4 regions of the Aeromicrobium sp. EU05-FHT14F07 genome follow, and region 4 is predicted to be linked to each of the others. Evidence: riboswitches for the same ligand, from Rfam matches in the RefSeq annotation. Region 4 holds a riboswitch; each other region holds the start of a gene.
The links. A riboswitch is a leader RNA that binds a small molecule or an ion and turns the genes downstream of it on or off. The one in region 4 is predicted to bind cobalamin.
Positions count from the first base shown of each region.

Region 1: another riboswitch for cobalamin. It lies ahead of AC3WRM_RS15405 (ABC transporter substrate-binding protein); the one in region 4 lies ahead of AC3WRM_RS16145 (ABC transporter substrate-binding protein).
Region 2: another riboswitch for cobalamin. It lies ahead of AC3WRM_RS15425 (ribonucleoside-diphosphate reductase subunit alpha); the one in region 4 lies ahead of AC3WRM_RS16145 (ABC transporter substrate-binding protein).
Region 3: another riboswitch for cobalamin. It lies ahead of AC3WRM_RS15350 (magnesium chelatase subunit D family protein); the one in region 4 lies ahead of AC3WRM_RS16145 (ABC transporter substrate-binding protein).

Region 1 is NZ_JBYTCR010000019.1:22,277-27,179, reverse strand. It holds gene AC3WRM_RS15415 (CbtB domain-containing protein) at 1-66, opposite strand, end outside; gene cobT (nicotinate-nucleotide--dimethylbenzimidazole phosphoribosyltransferase) at 351-1,403, shown strand; gene AC3WRM_RS15405 (ABC transporter substrate-binding protein) at 1,400-2,440, opposite strand; cobalamin riboswitch at 2,516-2,667, opposite strand; gene AC3WRM_RS15400 (ABC transporter substrate-binding protein) at 2,976-4,016, shown strand; gene AC3WRM_RS15395 (FecCD family ABC transporter permease) at 4,013-4,903, shown strand, end outside.
Region 2 is NZ_JBYTCR010000019.1:27,512-32,414, reverse strand. It holds gene AC3WRM_RS15430 (ribonucleotide-diphosphate reductase subunit beta) at 1-950, opposite strand, end outside; gene AC3WRM_RS15425 (ribonucleoside-diphosphate reductase subunit alpha) at 1,049-3,613, opposite strand; cobalamin riboswitch at 3,744-3,963, opposite strand; gene AC3WRM_RS15420 (CbtA family protein) at 4,056-4,886, opposite strand.
Region 3 is NZ_JBYTCR010000019.1:10,205-15,107, reverse strand. It holds gene AC3WRM_RS15360 (cobalt-precorrin-4/precorrin-4 C(11)-methyltransferase) at 157-924, opposite strand; gene cbiE (precorrin-6y C5,15-methyltransferase (decarboxylating) subunit CbiE) at 921-2,150, opposite strand; cobalamin riboswitch at 2,209-2,341, shown strand; gene AC3WRM_RS15350 (magnesium chelatase subunit D family protein) at 2,364-4,394, shown strand; gene cobO (cob(I)yrinic acid a,c-diamide adenosyltransferase) at 4,394-4,903, shown strand, end outside.
Region 4 is NZ_JBYTCR010000021.1:24,422-29,324, forward strand. It holds gene AC3WRM_RS16135 (ABC transporter ATP-binding protein) at 1-192, opposite strand, end outside; gene AC3WRM_RS16140 (FecCD family ABC transporter permease) at 189-1,253, opposite strand; gene AC3WRM_RS16145 (ABC transporter substrate-binding protein) at 1,267-2,250, opposite strand; cobalamin riboswitch at 2,313-2,498, opposite strand; gene AC3WRM_RS16150 (short-chain fatty acyl-CoA regulator family protein) at 2,542-3,942, opposite strand; gene aceA (isocitrate lyase) at 4,120-4,903, shown strand, end outside.

The DNA of each region.
Region 1 (4,903 bases), on a different contig from region 4:
CTCGCGGACCGGGATGGAGACGACCGGCACCGCGGGGGTGTCGACGGAGGGGTTCAGCTGCGACATGGCAGGCCTTTCCTGAGGGATGAGTGCGTCCCGTGGATGGAGGGCTGTCGACGACCAGGGTCTGGCTCCGTCTCCCCGGTGCTGCTGGGGCGACGTCACAGTAGCGCTACTGCGCCGGACTTCCACCGGCTTCCGTGGTGGTCGACGTGCCGAGCGTAGGGCATCGGCCGGTGCGCGCCACCGGGGTGTGGCGCGCGTCTCATGGTGCGAACGCGGGCGGGGTCGGCGTTCGGTGCTGCGTCCTGCCCCGGCGCCGCGCCGGCACGACGTCGTACCGTTCACCCGTGACCGTCGAGCCCGTGAGCACCCCGTCCGCCGTCCGTCCTCCCGACCCGGCGGTCCACGCCGCCGCGGTCGAGCGGCTCGCGGGCCTGGCCACGCCTCCCGGGGCGCTGGGCCGGCTCGGCGACCTCGCCTGCTGGGTGGCCGCGACGCAGGGCGAGGTGCCGCCGCGTCCCGTCGACCAGGTGCGGGCGGTCGTGCTCGCCGGTGACCACGGCGTGACCGCGTCGGGTGTCTCCGCCTTCCCGAGCGCCGTCACGCCGGCGATGGTCCGCACGTTCGCCGCCGGACGCGCGGGGGCGAGCGTCCTCGCGGCCCAGCACGGCGTGAGCCTGCGCGTGCTCGACCTCGGCGTCGACGACGACCTCGCCGACCTGCCTGACGCGGTGCGCGCCCACAAGGTGCGGCGGGGCAGCGGGTCGATCGACGTCGAGGACGCGCTGACGATGGACGAGACGGTCCGGGCGCTGGCTGCGGGGCGGACGATCGCGGAGGAGGAGATCGCCGCGGGCGCCCAGCTGCTGGTCACGGGCGACATGGGCATCGGCAACACGACCCCGACGGCCGCGCTGGTCGCCGCGTCGCTCGGGCTGCCGGGGGCGGAGGTCGTCGGACGTGGCACGGGCATCGACGACGCGTCGCTGGTGCGCAAGGGCGAGGTCGTGCAGGCGGCGCTCGACCGCGCGGGCGACCGCGTGGCGGACCCCGTGCAGCGGCTGGCCGCGCTCGGCAGCGCCGACCTCGCGGCGACGGTGGGGTTCCTCGTCGCGGCCGCCGAGGCCGGTGTGCCGGTGCTGCTTGACGGCCTGATCTCCGTCGCGTGCGCGCTCACCGCCGACGACCTCGCGCCTGGTGCGTCGGCGTGGTTCGCCGCCGGGCACCGCTCGACCGAGCCGGCGCAGTCGCTCGCGCTGGAGAAGCTGGGCCTCGAGCCGCTGCTCGACCTCGGCCTGCGTCTCGGCGAGGGCAGCGGTGCGCTCGCGGCCGTCCCGCTGGTGCGCTCCGCCGCCCTCCTGCTGCGCGACGTCGCCCTGCTGTCGGAGGTGCTCGGCTAGCGCCGGTCGGGCACGACGCCCAGGTCGCGCAGACCCTGCGCGAGCTGCTCGATGCCGTCGACGTTGCGGATCGACGGGTCCATCGTCGTGCCGCCGAGCACGACGTAGCGACGCTTCTTGACGGCGGTGAGCTGACGCGCGACGGGGTCGGACTCGAGGAAGCGGATCTTGGCCGCCGCGCTGTCGCCGTCGCCGCCGCGCTCGAGGTCGGCGAGCACGAGGACGGTCGGGTCGGCGTCGAGGATCGACTCCCAGCTCGTCTCGGGCCAGAGCCGCTCGTTGTCGCCGAACGCGTTGGTGGCGCCGACGGCGCGCGTCATCAGGCCCGGTGCGCCGCAGCACCCGGCCATGTACGGGCTCTTCGTCGACGCGTACCACCAGCCGAGCGTCACGTCGTCGGCGTCGAGGTCGACGGTGACCTTCCGGGCGCGCTCCCGCAGCTCGGCGACGAGCCGGTCGCCGCGCTCCTCGACGCCGGTCAGGCGCGACACGTCGCCGATCTCGGCGTACAGGTCGTCGAGGGTGAGCGGCTCGTCGTGCGGGGCGTCCTGGCCGCCGCACTCGCTGGGCGACTGGTACGTGGGGATGCCGACCTGGTCGAACTTCGCGCGCGGCGCGACGCCCTCGCCGGTGAACGCGTAGGCGAAGGTGGCGTAGACGAGGTCGGGCTCGAGCGAGAGCATCGACTCGAAGCCGGGGAACTCGGCGTCGAGGGCCTTCGTCCTGCGGGCCTCGGCCTTCAGCTGGGGCAGGAAGTCGTGGTCGCTGACGCCGTAGCCGGCCATGCGGTCGGCGAGGCCGAGGCTCAGCAGCAGCTCGGTGGCGGGCTGGTTGATGGCGACGATGCGCCGGGGCGGGGCCTGCTCGGTGACGTCGTGCCCGCAGTTCTCGACGGTGACCGGGAACCCGGCCGCGGCGGACGCGTCGTCGGTGGGTCCCGGTGACGAGGAGCCGCAGGCGGCGAGCGGCGCGGCGAGGCTGAGTGCGGCCACGAGGGCGGTGGTGCGGCGCGGTCGCACGCGGACGGGGGAGGGCATGGGGTCTCGTCTCGGGTCCGGGGGCTCCGTGCGCGAGAGCCCCGTGTCGGGTGACGCCGCCCCGGCGGGGTGGCGGCCAGCAGGTCTTCGGACTCGGGGTCGCGGTGACGGACCGCCTTCCCAGGAGCGAGCTCCCAGTGGCGTCGTGGTCCGCCACGTCTCCCACACCGCTGCGCGTCAGTCCCGGAGTCGCACCGGGTTCCCTGACCCTCGAGAGGGTGACTGGCGCGCTCACCGTAGCAGCGGCGGGGGTGCCGGGCCCCGGACGGCGAGGGGGCGCGGGGGTGCCGGGCCCCGAGCGGCGAGAGGGTGCGGGGGTGCCGGGCCCCGGGTGGCGAACGGGAGCGGCGAGGGGGTGCCCCGACGGTGTGCTGCTACCGTGCGAGCGCCACGTGAGGGAACCCGGTCGAAGTCCGGGACTGACGCGCAACGGTAGGGGCCACGGCCCGAGTCCGACACCCGGTGGCGACCCGCGGCGTCCGCCGCGGGGCTCCCGACGGGTCTCGCGACACGGACCCCTGAGCGAAGGATCGCGATGCGACCACGCCGCCCCCTCTCCCTCCTCGCGACGGCCGCGCTCGCTGCGCCCCTGCTCGCGGGCTGCGGCTCCTCGACGACGTCGGCCCCGTCGTCCGACGCCCGCGGTGAGGCCGCCGGGTTCCCCGCCCGCGTCGAGCGGTGCGACCGGACGGTCACGGTCGACGCGCCGCCGCAGCGGATCGCGTCGTTGAACCAGGGCAGCACGGAGATCCTGCTGAGCCTCGGGCTCGCGGACCGGATGGTGGGCGCCGCCGGCTGGACCGACCCGATCCTGCCGTCGCTGGCCGACGAGAACGAGACGGTCGACCGGCTGGCCGACCAGGCGCCGTCGTTCGAGGAGCTGCTCGCCGTCGAGCCCGACCTGGTGACCGCGTCGTTCGCGAACACGCTGAGCGAGGGCGGGGTCGCCACGCCGCGGCAGCTGGCGGACGTCGGGGTGCCGGCGTACCTGTCGGCCGCGGAGTGCGAGAAGTCCGACTTCGGCGGCGGCGACGGTGCCCGCGACCGGCCGCTGGAGATGTCGACGATCTACGCCGAGGTGCGCGACCTGGCCGCGCTGACGGGCACCCGGGAGCGCGGCGAGGAGCTCGTGGCGTCGCTCCAGCAGCGGCTCGAGACGGCGTCGCGCGCGCAGTTCGACGGTGTGTCGGTCTTCTACTGGTTCGCCAACGCCGAGGCGCCGTACGGCGCGGGGTGCTGCGGCGGTCCCGGCATCGTCACCCGCGCGCTCGGCCTCACGAACGTCTTCGAGGACCAGGAGGCGGAGTGGCCGCAGATCGGCTGGGAGTCGATCGCCGCCGCCGACCCCGACGTGCTCGTCGTCGGCGACCTGACGCGTAGGAGCCAGACCGCCGAGACGGCGCGCGCCAAGATCGCCTTCCTCGAGTCCAACCCCGTCACCCGACGCATGACGGCGGTGCGGGAGAAGCGGTACGTGCTGCTGCCGGGGGCCGCCCTGAACCCGTCGATCCGCACCGTCGACGCGGTCGAGACGGTGTCCGAGGGGCTGCGCCGCCTGGGGTTCGAGCCGTCGTGACGCTCCTGCCCACCGCGCTGCGCAGGACGGCGCCCCCGACCCCGGGACGTTCGCGTCCGGCGCGAGTCGGGCGCGCGGCCCTGCTGTGGTCGGCCGCGCTCGTCGGCCTGCTGGTCTCGATCGCGGTCGCCACGACGATCGGACCGTCCGGTCTCGGTCCGGGCGACGCCTTCGCGGTCGCGCTGTCGCGCCTGGGGGTGGCGCCGTCGGGTCTCACGGGGATCCAGGAGGCGATCATCTGGGACCTGCGCCTGCCGCGAGCGGTGCTGGCGGCCGCGTGCGGGGCGGGGCTGGCCCTGTGCGGCGTGGTGCTGCAGTCGCTGCTGCGCAACCCGCTGGCCGACCCGTTCGTGCTCGGCGTCTCCTCGGGCGCCTCGACCGGCGCGGTCGCCATCGTCGTGCTCGGAGTGGGCGCCGGCGCCGCGACCCTGGCCTCGGGTGCGTTCGTGGGGGCGCTGCTCGCCTTCGCGCTGGTGCTGCTGCTCGGCACGCTGGCGGGCGGCACGACCGACCGGATGATCCTCGCCGGTGTCGCGGCGACGCAGCTGTTCTCGGCGCTGACGTCGTTCATCGTCTTCACCGCGGCCGACGCGGAGCAGACCCGCGGCGTGCTGTTCTGGCTGCTCGGGTCGCTGGGCACGGCGTCGTGGCGCGACGTCGTCGTGTGCGGGAGCGTGGTGCTCGTCGGGCTGCTGCTGTGCTGGCTCGCGGCGGGCTCGCTCGACGCGTTCACGTTCGGCGAGGACGCCGCCTCGGCGCTGGGCGTCTCCGTGCAGCGCACCCGGCTGCTGCTGCTCGTGGTCACCGCGCTCATGACGGCCGTCATCGTGTCGACGTCGGGGGCGATCGGCTTCGTCGGGCTGGTGCTGCCGCACGCGGCCCGCGCG
Region 2 (4,903 bases), on a different contig from region 4:
GTGTTGATCGACTCGAAGAAGTTGACGAGCTGCAGCGTGTCGTTGGCGGTTGCCATCCACTTGGCCGGGTTCGCCACGCCGTAGTGCGGCTCGAAGCCGAGCTCCTCCAGGCGCCGGTCGGCGAGGTAGCGGACGTAGGTGTTGATGTAGTCGGCGTTGAGCCCGAGGATCCCGTGCGGCAGGAGGTCGCGGTTGTAGGCCTCCTCCATCGCGACCGCGTCGAGGATCATCTGCCGGATCTCCGCGGCGAACTCCTCGGTGGCGATCTCGGGGTTCTCGTCGAGGACCGTGAGGACCAGGTTGATGCCGAACTTCAGGTGCAGGCTCTCGTCGCGCACGATCCAGTCGACGAGGGAGCCGAAGTTGCGCAGCAGGTTCCGCTGGCGGAAGCTCAGCGCCACCATGAAGCCGGAGTAGAACCAGATCCCCTCGAGGATCACGTTGTAGGCGACGAGGTTGCGCACGAAGTCCTGCTTGCCCTCGGTGGTCGTGATGTCGAGGGTCTGCTCGGTCATCCGCTGGATGAAGCGCACCTCGAAGGCCTCCTTCGCGGCCATCGAGGGGACGTTCACGTGCGACTCGTACGCCGCGACCCGGTCGATCGGGAACGTCTCCAGCACGTACTCGAAGCTCATGCAGTGGTTCGCCTCCTCCCACATCTGCTTCGCGAGGTAGAGGTGGCACTCCGCCGCGTTGACGTAGGGGTACACGCCGAACGCGAGCGCCTTGTTGACGAGCAGCTCGTTCGGGTTGAAGTAGCTCATGAGGAAGGTCAGCGCGTGGCGCTCGTCGTCGCTCATGCGCTCGAAGTCGGCGAGGTCCTCGCCGAGCTGCACCTCGTTGGGGAACCACGTGTTGGCGACGGCCTGGTCGTACAGCTCCATCGCCCACGGGTAGGTGACGGGCTTGAGCAGCAGGCCTTCCTGGATGCCGGTGCCGAGGATGGGCATGGGGGTGTCTCGCTCTCTCCCTGAGCGTGACGTTCGCGGGCTGATCGGGGCCGATCCGGCCCGCAAACGTCACACTCAGCGGTGGGGTGGGGTGGTGGCTACTGGCAGGACTCGCACTGCAGGCGTTCCTGCGGGTCGATCGGGCAGGCGGACCCGTCGACGACGTCGAGCTCCTGGACCGCGTCGGGGACGACGGGCGTCGGCTCCTCGACGACTGTGGTCAGGGTCGGGGCCGGTGCCGGGGCCGCGGTGGCGGCGCCGAACCCGCGGCGGGCGCCGAAGCCCCGTCCGCTCGACGTCGCCGCACCCTGGGGGGTGACCGCCTCGGCCTTGTTGACCTTGACGGTGCTCTGCTCGGCCGTGTGCCGCGGCATCATGTGCAGGTAGTAGGTGGTCTTGACACCCATCCGCCACGCCGCGGCGTACAGCTCCACCATGTCCCCGACGTCGCGGCTGGCGAGGTAGATGTTGCGGCTGATGGCCTGGTCGATCCACTTCTGTGCGCGGGCCGCCACCTGGAGGAACGCGTACGGCGACAGCTGGAAGCTGGTCCGGTAGATCTCGACGAGGTCGGCGGGTGCGCCCTCGACCTTCGACAGGTCGCCCTGGTGGCGCAGCAGGTCCTCGCGCAGCGTCTCCCAGAGGCCGCGTTCGCGCAGATCCTCGACGAGGTTGCGGTTGACCTCGAGGAACTTGCCCGCGGCCGTCGCCCGGCTGAAGATCTGGCTGAACTGCGGGTCCAGGCCGGGCGTGGTGCCGGCGACGAGGCCGATCGAGGCGGTCGGCGCGATGGCCATGAGGGTGGAGTTGCGGATGCCGCCGCTGACCTTGGCGCGCAGCGTGTCCCAGTCCAGGCGGGAGCGGCGCGTGACGTCGACGGGCACGCCGCGGTCGGCCTGGAGCAGGTCGAGGGAGTCGAACGGGACGAGGCCCTGGCTCCAGCGCGACCCGGCGAAGTTGGGGTACGCGCCCCGCTCGCGGGCGAGGTCGGCCGAGGCGTCGATCGCGTGCCAGCTGACGAACTCCATGACCTCGTCCATGAGGTCGTAGGCGCGCTCGCTCTCGTAGGACCAGCCGAACCGCTCCACGACGTCGGTGAAGCCCATGACGCCGAGCCCGAGCGCGCGGTTCTCCTCGTTGGAGCGCTCCGACTCCGGCACCGAGCTGATGGTGATGTCGATGAGGTTGTCGAGCTGGCGGACGGCGAGCCGGGTGGACTCGGCGAGCCGGTCCCAGTCGACGCGCGCGTCGCCACGGCGTCCGAGCACGTGCCGCGAGAGGTTGATCGACGCCAGGTTGCAGACGCTGATGTTCTCGCGGTCCTGCGGCAGGCAGATCTCGGTGCACAGGTTCGACAGGTGGATCGTGCCGGTGTTCTGGTTCAGGGCGCGGGTGTTGACGGTGTCCTTCCACGTCAGCCACGGGTGCGACGTCGTCTGCAGCGTCGTGAGGATGGCGCGGAACTGCTCGCGTGCCTTCAGCTTCTTGTGCCGGATCTCGCCGCGCTCGGCCTGCGCCGCGTACTCGGCGTACCGGCGGCTGAACGCCTGGCCGAACAGCTCGGGCAGGTCGCCGACGTCGAGCGGGTCGAAGAGGTACCAGTCGGCGTCGGCCTCGACCCGCTTCATGAACTCGTCGGAGATCCAGACCGCCGTGTTGGCCGTGCGGGTGCGCCGGTAGGGGTCGCCGGAGTTCTGCCGCAGGTCGAGGAACTGGCCGAAGTCGAGGTGCCAGTTCTCCATGTAGAAGCACAGGGCGCCGAACTTCTTGCCGCCGCGGCTCACGGCGCGCAGCGTCGAGTCGATGGTGTGCATGAACGGGATGGGCCCCGTCGACGTCGTGTTGTTCGAGCGGATGGGCGAGCCCTCGGCGCGCAGTTGCGTGACCGACAGGCCGATGCCGCCCGTGCCCTTCGTCAGCCACATGACGTCGCGGACGCTCTTGGCGATGTGCTCGATGTCGTCCTCCATCTGCATGACGAAGCAGTTGGAGAGCTGGCTGTAGGACGTGCCCGCGTTGACCAGGGTGGAGCCGGCGGCGAGGTACTCCAGCCGCGACATCTTGTCGTAGAACGCCAGCGCGGCCGACGTGGCGTCCTCCTCGTTCAGCGCGAGGCCCATCGCCACGCGCATCCAGAAGAACTGCGGCACCTCCAGGGGCGTGCCGTCGGGCTCGGTGATCATGTAGCGGTTGCGCATGGTCTGCGCGCCGACGTAGCGCAGCAGGTCGTCGCGGTCGGGGTCGAGGGCCGACCCGAGCCGCTCCAGGTCGAACGCCTCGGCCAGCCGCTCGTCGAGCAGTCCCAGCTCGACGCCGCGCAGGATCGCGCGCACGAACGCCGGACCGTGGAAGGCGTACACCTCGTCGCGGGTGACGCCCTCGCCGAAGATCTTCTTGTAGAGCGTCTTGACCAGCAGGCGCGACGCGATCGTGTCGAAGGCCGGGTCGTCCTTGACGTTCTGCAGCGCGACGCCGATGACGGCCTCGTCGAGCTGCTCGCTGGTGATGCCGTCGAACAGCGTGATCTCCAGCTCGGCGCGCAGCTGCGTGGCCCGGGAGACCTGGTCGGGCAGCCCGGTGGCCGCCTCCTCGATGGACTTCGCGATCTCGTAGCCGTCGTAGTCGGCTCGGCTGCCGTCGCGCTTGATGACGGTGATGGTCATCGGTTCACCCCTCGTGAACTCGTCGTGACTGACGCAGTCCACGGGCACGCGGGGAGAGGAGGACGGGTCGCGGCCGTGCCACGACGTCGTCTGATCCTTGGACCTTCCCACGAGGTCGCGGACCTCCACCGGTGGCGGTGGAGCACTGGCAGGTCTTCGGACTCGCGGGCCAGGCATCGCTGCCGCCTACTGGGTGTCGCTTCCCAGGGCTGTATCTCTACAGGGACCCAGTGCTGATGACACCGTTCGTTCCCACTCACCGCTGCGGGGCAGTTCCGGTCTCTCACCGGATTCCCTCTTACGACGACCCGTCTGGCTGACGGGCCGAACCAGCTGCACGACCCACCATATACGGGGAACTACACGAATGTAACCCCTACATCTTGGGTTCATGGGAACGCCGCCTCCCCAGCGTCGTGGGGAGGCGGCGTTCGCGACGAGGTCAGAGCGCGGCGGCGGCCGCCCGGCGCTCGACGTCGGCCTGGTGCGCCCGCCACGTGCGCGCCGTGAGCCCGGTGAGGGCCAGGGCGACACCCGCCCACAGGGCCGTGCTCGTGGCGAGGGAGCCGATGCGGAAGGCGTAGAGGGTGGTGGCCGGGAAGGAGTCCGGCACCTCGTCGATGGGCGCGAGGACGAGTCCGGCGACGCCGACCACGACCAGGTAGAACAGCGCCCCGGCGACGACCGCGACCCAGGGGCCGCGGGACAGCAGGGCGCGTGCGAGGAGGACGGCGGCCACGACGGCCAGCAGGGACACGGCCACGAAGCCGAAGTACAGGGCGGTGCGCTCGCCGATCGTGTCGGCCGAGCCGACGGCCGGCGGGTTCGGCGGGTACTTCAGCCACGGGACGACCGTGTAGGCGAGGTAGGCCAGCAGCACCACGACGGCGGTCGAGCCCACGGGGCCGAGGCCCCCGAGCCGTCCGACGGCGAAGGCCGAGGCGATGCCCACGACGCCGCCGGCGACGAGGCCCACCACGATCGTGGCGGTCGCGAGGCCGGGGCCGGCCTGCTCGCCGCGGCTGATCGCGGCGTCGTCGTCGCCGTGGGAGTGTCCGCCGGACTCCTCGTGGGAGTGCGCACCCTCCTCGTGCGAGTGGTCCGCGTCGGCGGCGGCGCCGCCCGACTCCTCGAGGGCGATCGCGCGGTCGATGGGCGGCTCGCCGACCACGGAGGCGGCGGCGAAGGCCAGCACGCCGCCGAGCAGTCCGGCAAGGAGGCCGTGGACGAGGAAGGTGCGGGCGGTCAGGTGGGGTGTGCGGGTGGTGCTCATGGGTCGTGTCCTTCCCG
Region 3 (4,903 bases), on a different contig from region 4:
ACGTTTCGCTGGTCGAGTAGTCGGCTCCGCCGAGGGACGAGGCGTGGGGCGACGTATCGAGACCGCTCCAGACGTTCGCTGGGGGTTGGGCCGCGCTGGGCCGTTGCCGGGTGGTCTCGATACGCGGCCACGACGCTCCTTCGTCGCGCGTGCCCGCTACTCGACCGGCGGGGGGCGGCGTTTGGAGGTGCGGTCGCGGGTGGGGGAGTAGAGGTAGGACTCCGCGCCGTCGGGGCGGGCCACCGCGGGGCCGACCAGGATGACCGCGGCCTGGCGCAGACCGGCGGCCTCGACCCGGTCGGCGACGTCGGCGAGGGTGCCGCGCAGCACGACCTCGGCCTCCTGCGACGCGTTCGCCACGACGGCGACGGGGGTGTCCTCCCCGAGGACCGCGGCGAGCCGCTCAGCCAGGGGTCGCGTGCGGGTGATCGCCAGGTGCAGGGCCAGCGTCGCGCCGGTGGCGGCGAAGGCCTCCAGCTCCTCAGTCGACGGCATCGCCGTGGACCGGGCCTGCGTGCGCGTCAGCACGACCGACTGCACGACCTCGGGCACGGTCAGCTCGACCCCGAGCCGGGCGGCCGCGGCAGCGTAGGCGGGCACCCCGGGCGTGACGTCCCAGGGCACGTGCGCCGCGTCCAGGCGTCGGGTCAGCTCGTGGAGGGCGGAGTACAGCGACGGGTCGCCCGACGACAGCCGGACCACCTCCAGACCCGCGCGGTGGGCGTCGACCACGACCTCGGTGATCTGGTCGAGGTCGAGGTCCTGCGTGTCGACGAGCCGCGCGTCGGGTCGGCAGTGCTCCAGCACGGCCTCGACGTAGGTGCCGGCGTAGACGACGACGTCGGCCCGCTCCAGCAGCCGCGCGGCGCGGACGGTGAGCAGGTCGGCGGCGCCCGGTCCGGCCCCCACCACGTGCACGGTCATGCCTGTGCCCCCTTGACGACGGAGTACTGCGTGACGGCCCGGGCCGGCGTCCACGACGTGAAGGTGCCGAGCGGCGCGGCGGTCTCCACGAGCAGGCGCACCAGCTCGCCCCCGACCCTGCCGCGCCACGCGACGAGCAGCTGCTCGGTCTCGAGCGTCACGCCGTGGACGACGAGCCGTCCACCGGGTCGCAGCGCCGCCCAGCAGGCGTCGAGCACGCCGTCGACGGTGGCACCCCCGCCGACGAACACCGCGTCGGGGGCGTCGAGACCCTCGAGCGCGTCCGGCGCTGGGCCCGCCACGACGCGCAGGTCGGGGACGCCGAGCGTGCGAGCGTTCCGACCGATCCGCTCGGCCCGCTCCGGGTCGCGCTCGACCGCCACCGCCCGGCACGACGGGTGCGTGCGCGACCACTCGACGGCGACGGAGCCGGCACCGGCGCCGACGTCCCACAGCAGCGCCCCAGGGGTCGGGGCGAGGCGGGCGAGGGCGCTCGCGCGGACGTCGCGCTTGGTCACCTGGCCGTCGTGCTCGAAGGCGTCGTCGGGCAGGCCGGGCACGAGCGGCAGCACGCGGGCACCGTCGTCGACCTGCACGGCGAGCACGGTGAGCGGTCCGACGTCCGCCGACCACGTGGCGGCGACGCCGTCGACCCGGCTCTCGTCGTCCGCGCCGAGGTTCGTGAGGGCACTGAGGCCGCTCGTGCCGTACCCCTGCGACGCGAGCAGCGCGGCCACCTGCGACGGGGTCGACGCGTCGGAGCAGAGCACGAGCAGCCGGGCGCCGGGGTGCAGACGCGTGACGAGGCGGTGCACGTCGCGGCCCACCAGCGTGACCACCTCCGACGTCTCCGCCGACCACCGCATGCGGGCGCGGGCGAGCGCCGCCGACGAGACGCCGGGCAGCACCTCCACGCGGTCGGCGCCGAGCAGCGACACGAGGGTCGTCCCGATCCCCGAGACGAGCGGGTCGCCGGACGCGAGCGCGACGACCCGGCGCCCGTCCAGCTCGTCGAGCAGCGCCGGCAGTCCCTCGCGCAGCGGCGACGGCCACGTCCGACGCTCCGCCGTGACGTCGGCCGGCACGAGCGCGAGGTGCCGCTCGCCGCCGAGGAGCACCTCGGCGGCCTCGACCGCGGCGCGACGGGCGACGTCGAGGCCGGCCCAGCCGTCCGCCCCGACGCCCACGACGACGACGGGGCCGGTGGCTCGACGGGGGGTGCTCATGTCCGGCGAGGCTAGTGCCTGCACACGGACCCGGCGTGCCCCGGTAGCCTGGCTCGGACAAACTGCACACGCGCGAGGTGCCCCAGACGGTTGGGGAGAATCGGGAAGCCGGTGGAAGTCCGGCACAGGGTCCGCTGCGGTGACCACCTGGAGGTGGAAGTCCGAAGACCGGCCTCGCGCCGCACCAGCCATGGCGATCGAGCGGGAGCCCTCATGCCACAGCACTACCCCTTCACCGCCGTCGTCGGTGCCGAGCCCGACCACCTGGACGACATGGCGCTGGCCCTCGTCCTCACGACGATCTCGCCCGCGATCGGCGGGGTGCTGGTGCGCGGCGAGAAGGGCACGGCCAAGTCGACGCTCGTGCGGGCGCTCGCCGCGGTGCTCCCGCCCATCGACGTCGTGAAGGGCGACCGGTTCTCCAGCGACCCCGCCGACCCGGCACCGCTCTCGCCCGACGGTCCGTTCGGTCCCGACCCGGAGTCCGAGACGCGGCCGGTGCGGCTCGTCGAGCTGCCCGTCGGTGCCACCGAGGACCGTGTGCTCGGCTCCCTCGACCTCGAGCAGGCGCTCGGCAGCGGCGTCACCCGCTACGAGCCCGGTCTGCTCGCCCGCGCGCACCGTGGCGTGCTGTACGTCGACGAGGTCAACCTGCTGCACGACCACCTCGTCGACCTGCTGCTCGACGCCGCCGCGATGGGTCGCTCGACGGTCGAGCGCGACGGCGTGTCCGTCGAGCACGCTGCCCGGTTCGTGCTGATCGGCACCATGAACCCCGAGGAGGGCGAGCTGCGCCCGCAGCTGCTCGACCGCTTCGGCCTGGCCGTCGAGGTGGCCGCCCCGCGCGACCCGCAGGCGCGTGTGGAGGTCGTGCGCCGCCGGCTCGCGTTCGACGCCGACCCCGTCGGTTTCTCCGCCCGCTTCGCCGAGCAGGACGCCGCGCTCACCGAACGCATCAGCCGCGCGCAGCAGCTCGTGGCCGACGTCGCGCTCGACGACGCCACGCTGCTCTCGATCGCCGAGCTGTGCGCGGCCTTCGAGGTCGACGGCCTGCGTGCCGACATCGTCACCGCACGCACGGCCGCCGCGCACGCCGCCTGGCACGGCCGCACCACCATCACCCGCGACGACGTCCGCGCCGCCGCCCGCCTGGCGCTGCCACACCGCCGACGCCGCAACCCGTTCGACGAGACGGGCCTCGACGAGTCGCAGCTCGACGACCTGCTCGGACCGGACGAGCCGCCCGCAGGCGGGCCCGACGACGGTCCCGAGGGTCCCGACGACGGGGGCCCTGACGGTGGGGGTCCCGACGGCGGACCTGGAGGCACGCCCGAGAGCGCGTCGGACGCCTCGGCACCCGCCACCCCGCCCACGCCGCCCGGGGGCGACGCCCCGGAGGGTTCCGGTCAGGCGCAGGAGTCGACGGTGGGAGCCGGCGAGCCCGTGCGGGCACGGCTGCTGCAGGTCGACGGCGTCGGTGCCGGGGTCTCGGGCCGACGCTCGCGGGCGATCACCGACGACGGTCGCCGCATCGGCGCGCGCACGCCGGCGGGTCGTTCGGGCTCGCTGCACCTCGTCGAGACCGTGCGCGCCGCCGCCCCGCACCAGCACGCCCGCGGCCGTGCCGACGGCGGCCGGGTGCTGCTGCGTCCCGCCGACCTGCGCGTGGCCGTGCGCGAGGGCCGCGAGTCCAACCTCGTGCTGCTGTGCGTCGACGCCTCCGGCTCGATGGCCGCGCGCCGCCGCATGGAGCAGGTCAAGACCGCCGTCCTGTCGCTCCTGCTCGACGCGTACCAGCGTCGCGACAAGGTCGGCCTGGTGACCTTCCGCGGCGCCACCGCCTCGCTCGACCTGCCGCCCACCTCGTCGGTCGACGTCGCCGCGCGCCGGCTCGAGGAACTGCCCGCGGGCGGCCGCACGCCGCTCGCCGAGGGTCTGGCCACGGCGGCCGACGCCCTGCGCCTGGAGGCCATCCGCGACCCGCTGCGCCGGCCCCTGCTCGTCGTCGTCACCGACGGCCGGGCCACGTCGGGCCCCGACGCGCTGGCCCGTGCCCACCGCGCCGCCGACCACGTGCGCGCCACCCGCGTGGCGTCCGTCGTCGTCGACTGCGAGACCGGCGGCTTCCGCCTCGGCCTGGCCGGCGTGCTCGCCGACCGCCTCGGCGCGCAGCACCTGCCGCTCGGCGAGGTGAGCGCCGACGCGCTCACCAGCGCCGTCCGCAGCGTCAAGGAGGTGGCCTGATGCCCCAGGGCCAGCCCCTGGTCGTGCCCGACGACGGCCTCACCACCCGCCAGCGCCGCAACCGTCCGCTCGTCATGGTCCACACCGGGCCCGGCAAGGGGAAGTCGACCGCCGCGTTCGGGCTCGCGATGCGCGCCTGGAACCAGGGCTGGAAGGTCGGCGTGTTCCAGTTCGTCAAGTCCGCCAAATGGCGCGTCGGCGAGCAGAGCGTGCTCGAGCACCTCGGCCGCCTGCACGAGACGGAGGGCGTCGGCGGACCCGTCGAGTGGCACAAGATGGGGTCCGGCTGGTCGTGGTCGCGCAAGTCCGGCACCGAGGACGACCACGCCGTCGCCGCCGCCGAGGGCTGGGCCGAGATCAAGCGCCGGCTCGCCACCGAGACCCACGACCTGTACGTACTCGACGAGTTCACCTACCCGATGAAGTGGGGCTGGGTCGACGTCGACGACGTCGCCGACACCCTCGCCTCGCGCCCCGGCCGTCAGCACGTGGTGATCACCGGCCGCGAC
Region 4 (4,903 bases):
CCGACCTGTGGCGGGGCGGCGAAGACCGGCCAGGACGTGCAGCAGCGTGGTCTTGCCGGACCCGTTCGGACCGAGGAGGCCGGTGACGCGTCCCCGGGACGCGACGAGGTCGACGTCACGCAGGACCGGCACCCCCTCGGGGGCGGTCCACGAGACGCCATCGGCGACCAGTCGGGCGGGCGCGGCGCTCACGTGCCCCTCGCCTCACGTCGCAGCAACCAGGCGAGGAACGGCGCCCCGACGACCGCCGTCACGATGCCGACCGGGACCTCCTGGTTCTCCAGGGTGCTGCGGGCCGCCAGGTCCGCCGCGACGAGCAGGAGTGCGCCCGTGATCGCGCTGAGCGGCAGCACCACGGCGTGGGCCGAGCCCACCAGGAGCCTGACGACGTGCGGCACCACGAGACCCACGAAGCCGATCGCTCCCGACAACGCGACGAGGCAGGCGGTAAGCAGCGCGGTGCCCGCCATGAGGACCCACCGCGTCCGTTCGACCGGCACGCCGAGCGAGCGGGCGGCGGTCTCCCCGAAGGCGAACGCGTCAAGGTGCCTGGTGAACGACAGCACCAGCAGGAGCCCAGCAGACGTCACGCCCACGAGCACCAGAGCCGTGGGCCAGCGGACGCCCGCGAGCGAGCCGAGGGTCCACGAGAGGACGCGTCGTGCGGCCTGGCCGTCGCCGTCGGACAGGACCACGAAGGAGGTGAAGGCCGCACAGAGCTGACCGACCACGACGCCGGCGAGGACGGTCCGCGAGGGTGGCAGCACACCGGAACGACCCGCGGCCAGCGCCAGCACGAGACCGAGCGCCCCGAGCGCCCCGAGGAAGGCGCCGAGCGTCAGGGACGCGGTCGACGCGAGGGCGCCGGCCCCGACTCCGAGGACCAGCACGCAGACCGCGCCGACCGCGGCTCCGCTGGAGATGCCGAGCAGGTAGGGATCCGCCAGCTCGTTGCGGGTGAGGGACTGCAGCACGGCTCCGGTGACGGCGAGTCCGGCACCGACCGCGGCCGCGCCGACCATGCGGGGGAGCCGCAGCTGCCACACGATCCGGTCCTGCAGGAGCGTCACCTCGCTGTCGCCGACCCCGACGCGACGCGCCACCACCTCGAGGACCGTGTGAAGCGGCACGTTCACCGAGCCGACGGCCAGCGCGGCGGCCATCGTCGCGAGGAGCAGGGCCACGAGGACGAGACAGGCCGGCGTCGCCGACCTGGGGCCGGTCCGATCCCGCACCGGGTGGGTCTCCCGCATCCTGACAGCCTCCTCAGCCCAGGTCCGTGAGCTGCTGGGCGAGGGTCGAGGCCCCCTCCACGAGCCGCACGCCGGGCGTCGACGCGCTGTACGGCACGGTGACCAACCGACCCTCGCGGACGGCACGCAGCGTCCTGAGCACCGGGTCCTTCTCGAGGTGGCCGCGCTTCTGCGCAGCCGAGGACCATGAGGCGTCGGCGAGCACGATCACGTCGGGATCGGCCGCGAGGACGTCCTCCCAGGGCACCTCGGACCAGCCGCCGTCGACGTCGGAGAAGACGTTGGTGGCCCCGACCGCGTCGAGCACGAGCTGCGGGCCGCCCTGGCCCGCCCCGGCCAGCGGTGTCCTGTCGCCGGAGTCGAACCAGAAGACGTCGAGCCCGTCCCCGGCCGCCTCGTCCTCCAGCTTCGTCAGGGTGTCGCGCTGCCGCTTCACGAGGGCGGTGGCGCGGTCGGTCACGTCGAAGACCTCCGCCACGGTCTCGACCTCGTCCCAGACGTCGTCGAACGCCACCCGGCCGTCGGCGTCCCGGCAGCCGAGGGGCGAGGTGTAGGTGGCGATCCCGAGGTCGGCGAGCTCGGACCGGGACGCTGCCGTCTCCTCGTCGAACGCGCTCGTGTACGAGGCGTAGACGAAGTCGGGCTCGGCCGCCAGGAGGGCCTCCTGGTCGGGGTACTCCTTCGCGATCACGTCGACGGAGGAGTAGGCGTCGGCGTGCGCGTCGGCGACCCGGTCGTCGAGGTAGGCGGTCCCGGCGAGCCTGTCCTCCAGGCCGAGAGCGAGCGCGACCTCCGTCGCGCCCTGGTTCATCGTGACGGCTCGACGCGGCGGGGCGTCGACGACGGAGGTGGTGCCGCAGTCGTCGACGGAGAGGGGGTAGCCGGCGGTGCCCCCGACGTCGGAGCGGTCGGCTCCGGGGGCGCCGGTGCAGGCGCTCAGCAGCAGGGCCGAGGAGAGGCAGGCGGCGAGGTGGACGGGGGTACGACGGATGGCCATGGTGGTGCCCTCTGGGGTCCGGGGGCTCCGTGCGCGAGAACCCCGGGTCGGGTGTCGCGACCTCGGCGAGGCCGCGGCCAGCAGGTCTTCGGACTCGGGATCAACCGGGCCAGGCACCTTCCCGGACCCGAGAGTCCAGTGGTGTCATGCCTGGCCCGTCACCCACACCGCTGCGCGTCAGTCCCGGATTCCCACCGGGTTCCCTGGTCCGACCGTGGCCGGACGCGACTGGCAGCCGCACCGTAGCAGCACCGAGGCGACGAGCGACCACGTGCCGAGGGCGCATCGTGCTCAGGCCGGTCGACCGACCCCGTACGGGTCGAAGGAGCTGCGGTGCTCGTCGACCTGGAGCGGTCGGCCGATCGGCGGGGCGGCACGCTGCGGGCAGCGAGGGCGGTCGCACGTGCGACAGCCAGGTCCGATCGGCATGACGTCCGGCTGGGCGAGGTCGAGCCCCGCGCTGTAGACCAGGCGCCCGGCCTGGCGCAGCTCGCAGCCCAGCCCGATGACGAACGTCTTGGCCGCGCTGCCGTAGCCGCCGCGCCGCCGGGTGACGGTCCGGGCCACCCACAGGTAGCGCTGGCCGTCGGGCATCTCCGCCACCTGCACGTCGACCTGTCCGGGGGAGGCGAAGGCGTCGTAGACGTTCCAGAGCGGGCAGGTGCCGCCGCTGCGCGAGAAGTGGAAGCCCGTGGCCGACACGCGCTTGGAGATGTTCCCCGCCTTGTCGACCCGCACGAAGATGAACGGCACGCCGCGCAGCTCGGACCGCTGCAGCGTGCTCAGCCGGTGAGCGACGGTCTCGTAGCCGACGCCGAAGTGCTCGGCGAGCACCTCGACGTCGTAGCGCAGCCGCTCGGCGGCGCGGAAGAAGGGGCGGTAGGGCAGGATCAGCGCGCCGGCGAAGTAGTGGGCCAGACCGATCCGCGCCAGGGCGCGGGTGGTGTCGTCCGGCCAGGTCTCGGCGTCGAGGACGGCGTCGAGGACGTCGCCCGCCTCCAGGTAGGCGAGCTGTGTCGCCATGCGGAACGCCTGCTGCCCAGGGCGGAGGTCGGGCGCGAGACGGAGCGTGCGTGTGGCCTCGTCGTACTCGAGGGTGCTGCGACCGTCGGCCGCACTGGCCGCGACGGTGACGCCGTGAGCGGTCTGCAGGTGACGTCGCAGGTGGCGGCGGACCTCGAGGCGTCGTGTCCCGATGGACCGCGCCAGGTCCTCCGCGGCCCGGTCGACAGGGTCGATGTAGTTCTGGTGCCGGTAGAAGAAGTCGCGGACGTGCTCGTGCGGCATGAGGGCCTGCGAGGCGGCGCGGCGGTCGGTCACGGCCTCCAGGTGGGCGACGGCGTCGCGGTAGCGCCGGTGCAGCTGCACGATCGCCTCCGCGACCTCGGGCATGGACCCGGCGACCTGCTGCAGGTCCGACAGCGGCAGGCCGGTGGCGCCGCTGGCCTCCGGCAGCGCCTCTCGCAGCTCCGCGAGCTGGCGGGCGGTGTCGCGGGGGCTGAAGAACGCCGGGTCGACGCCGAAGACCTCGGTGAGCCGCACCAGCACGGTGACCGTCAGCGGACGGGTGTCGTGCTCGATCTGGTTCAGGTAGCTGGCCGAGATGGCCAGGATCCGTGCGAGCTCGACCTGGCTGAGGCCGCGCTCCTCGCGCAGTCGACGCAGCCGCGCACCTGCGTAGAGCTTGTCCATGGGCTCACCGTAGGCGATCTGTGAAAGGTCGAGCCTTCGCAATCTTGGCAAAAGCGGTGGTCTTGGTTGTCAGAACCTGGCGGACTGCGTGACTTCACCTCGGGCGGGACGGCCGCTGCACTGGATCCCGAGACGCCCCGGATCACCCGGACCGGGAGCACTGCACCAGGAGCCACGATGACGAACCAGAACCCCGCCCCCACCGCCGAGCAGCTCGACGCCGCCTGGGCGTCCGACCCGCGCTGGAGGAACGTGAAGCGCGACTACACCGGCGCCGACGTCGTGCGGCTGCGCGGCACCGTGCAGGAGGCGCACACCCTCGCCGACCTCGGCGCCCGCAAGCTGTGGGACTACGTCTCCGGCCAGTTCGAGGGCGTCGACTACGTGAACGCGCTCGGCGCCCTCACCGGCAACCAGGCGGTCCAGCAGGTCCGCGCCGGGCTCCGTGCGATCTACCTGTCCGGCTGGCAGGTCGCCGCCGACGCGAACCTCGCCGGGCAGACCTACCCCGACCAGAGCCTGTACCCGGCCAACTCGGTGCCCGCCGTCGTGCGTCGCATCAACAACGCGCTGCAGCGCGCCGACCAGCTCGAGCACGCCGAGGGGGAGGTCACCCGCGACTGGTTCGCCCCGATCGTCGCGGACGCGGAGGCCGGCTTCGGCGGCCCGCTCAACGCGTACGAGCTGATGCGGGCGATGATCGCCGCCGGTGCCGCGGGGGTGCACTGGGAGGACCAGCTCGCGAGCGAGAAGAAGTGCGGACACCTGGGCGGGAAGGTCCTGATCCCGACCCAGCAGCACGTCCGCACCCTGAACGCGGCCCGCCTCGCCGCCGACGTCGCCGGCGTGCCGACCGTCGTCATCGCCCGCACGGACGCGCAGGCCGCGACGCTCCTCACGAGCGACGTCGACGAGCGCGACCGTCGCTTCCTCACCGGGGGCCGCACCTCCGAGGGCTTCT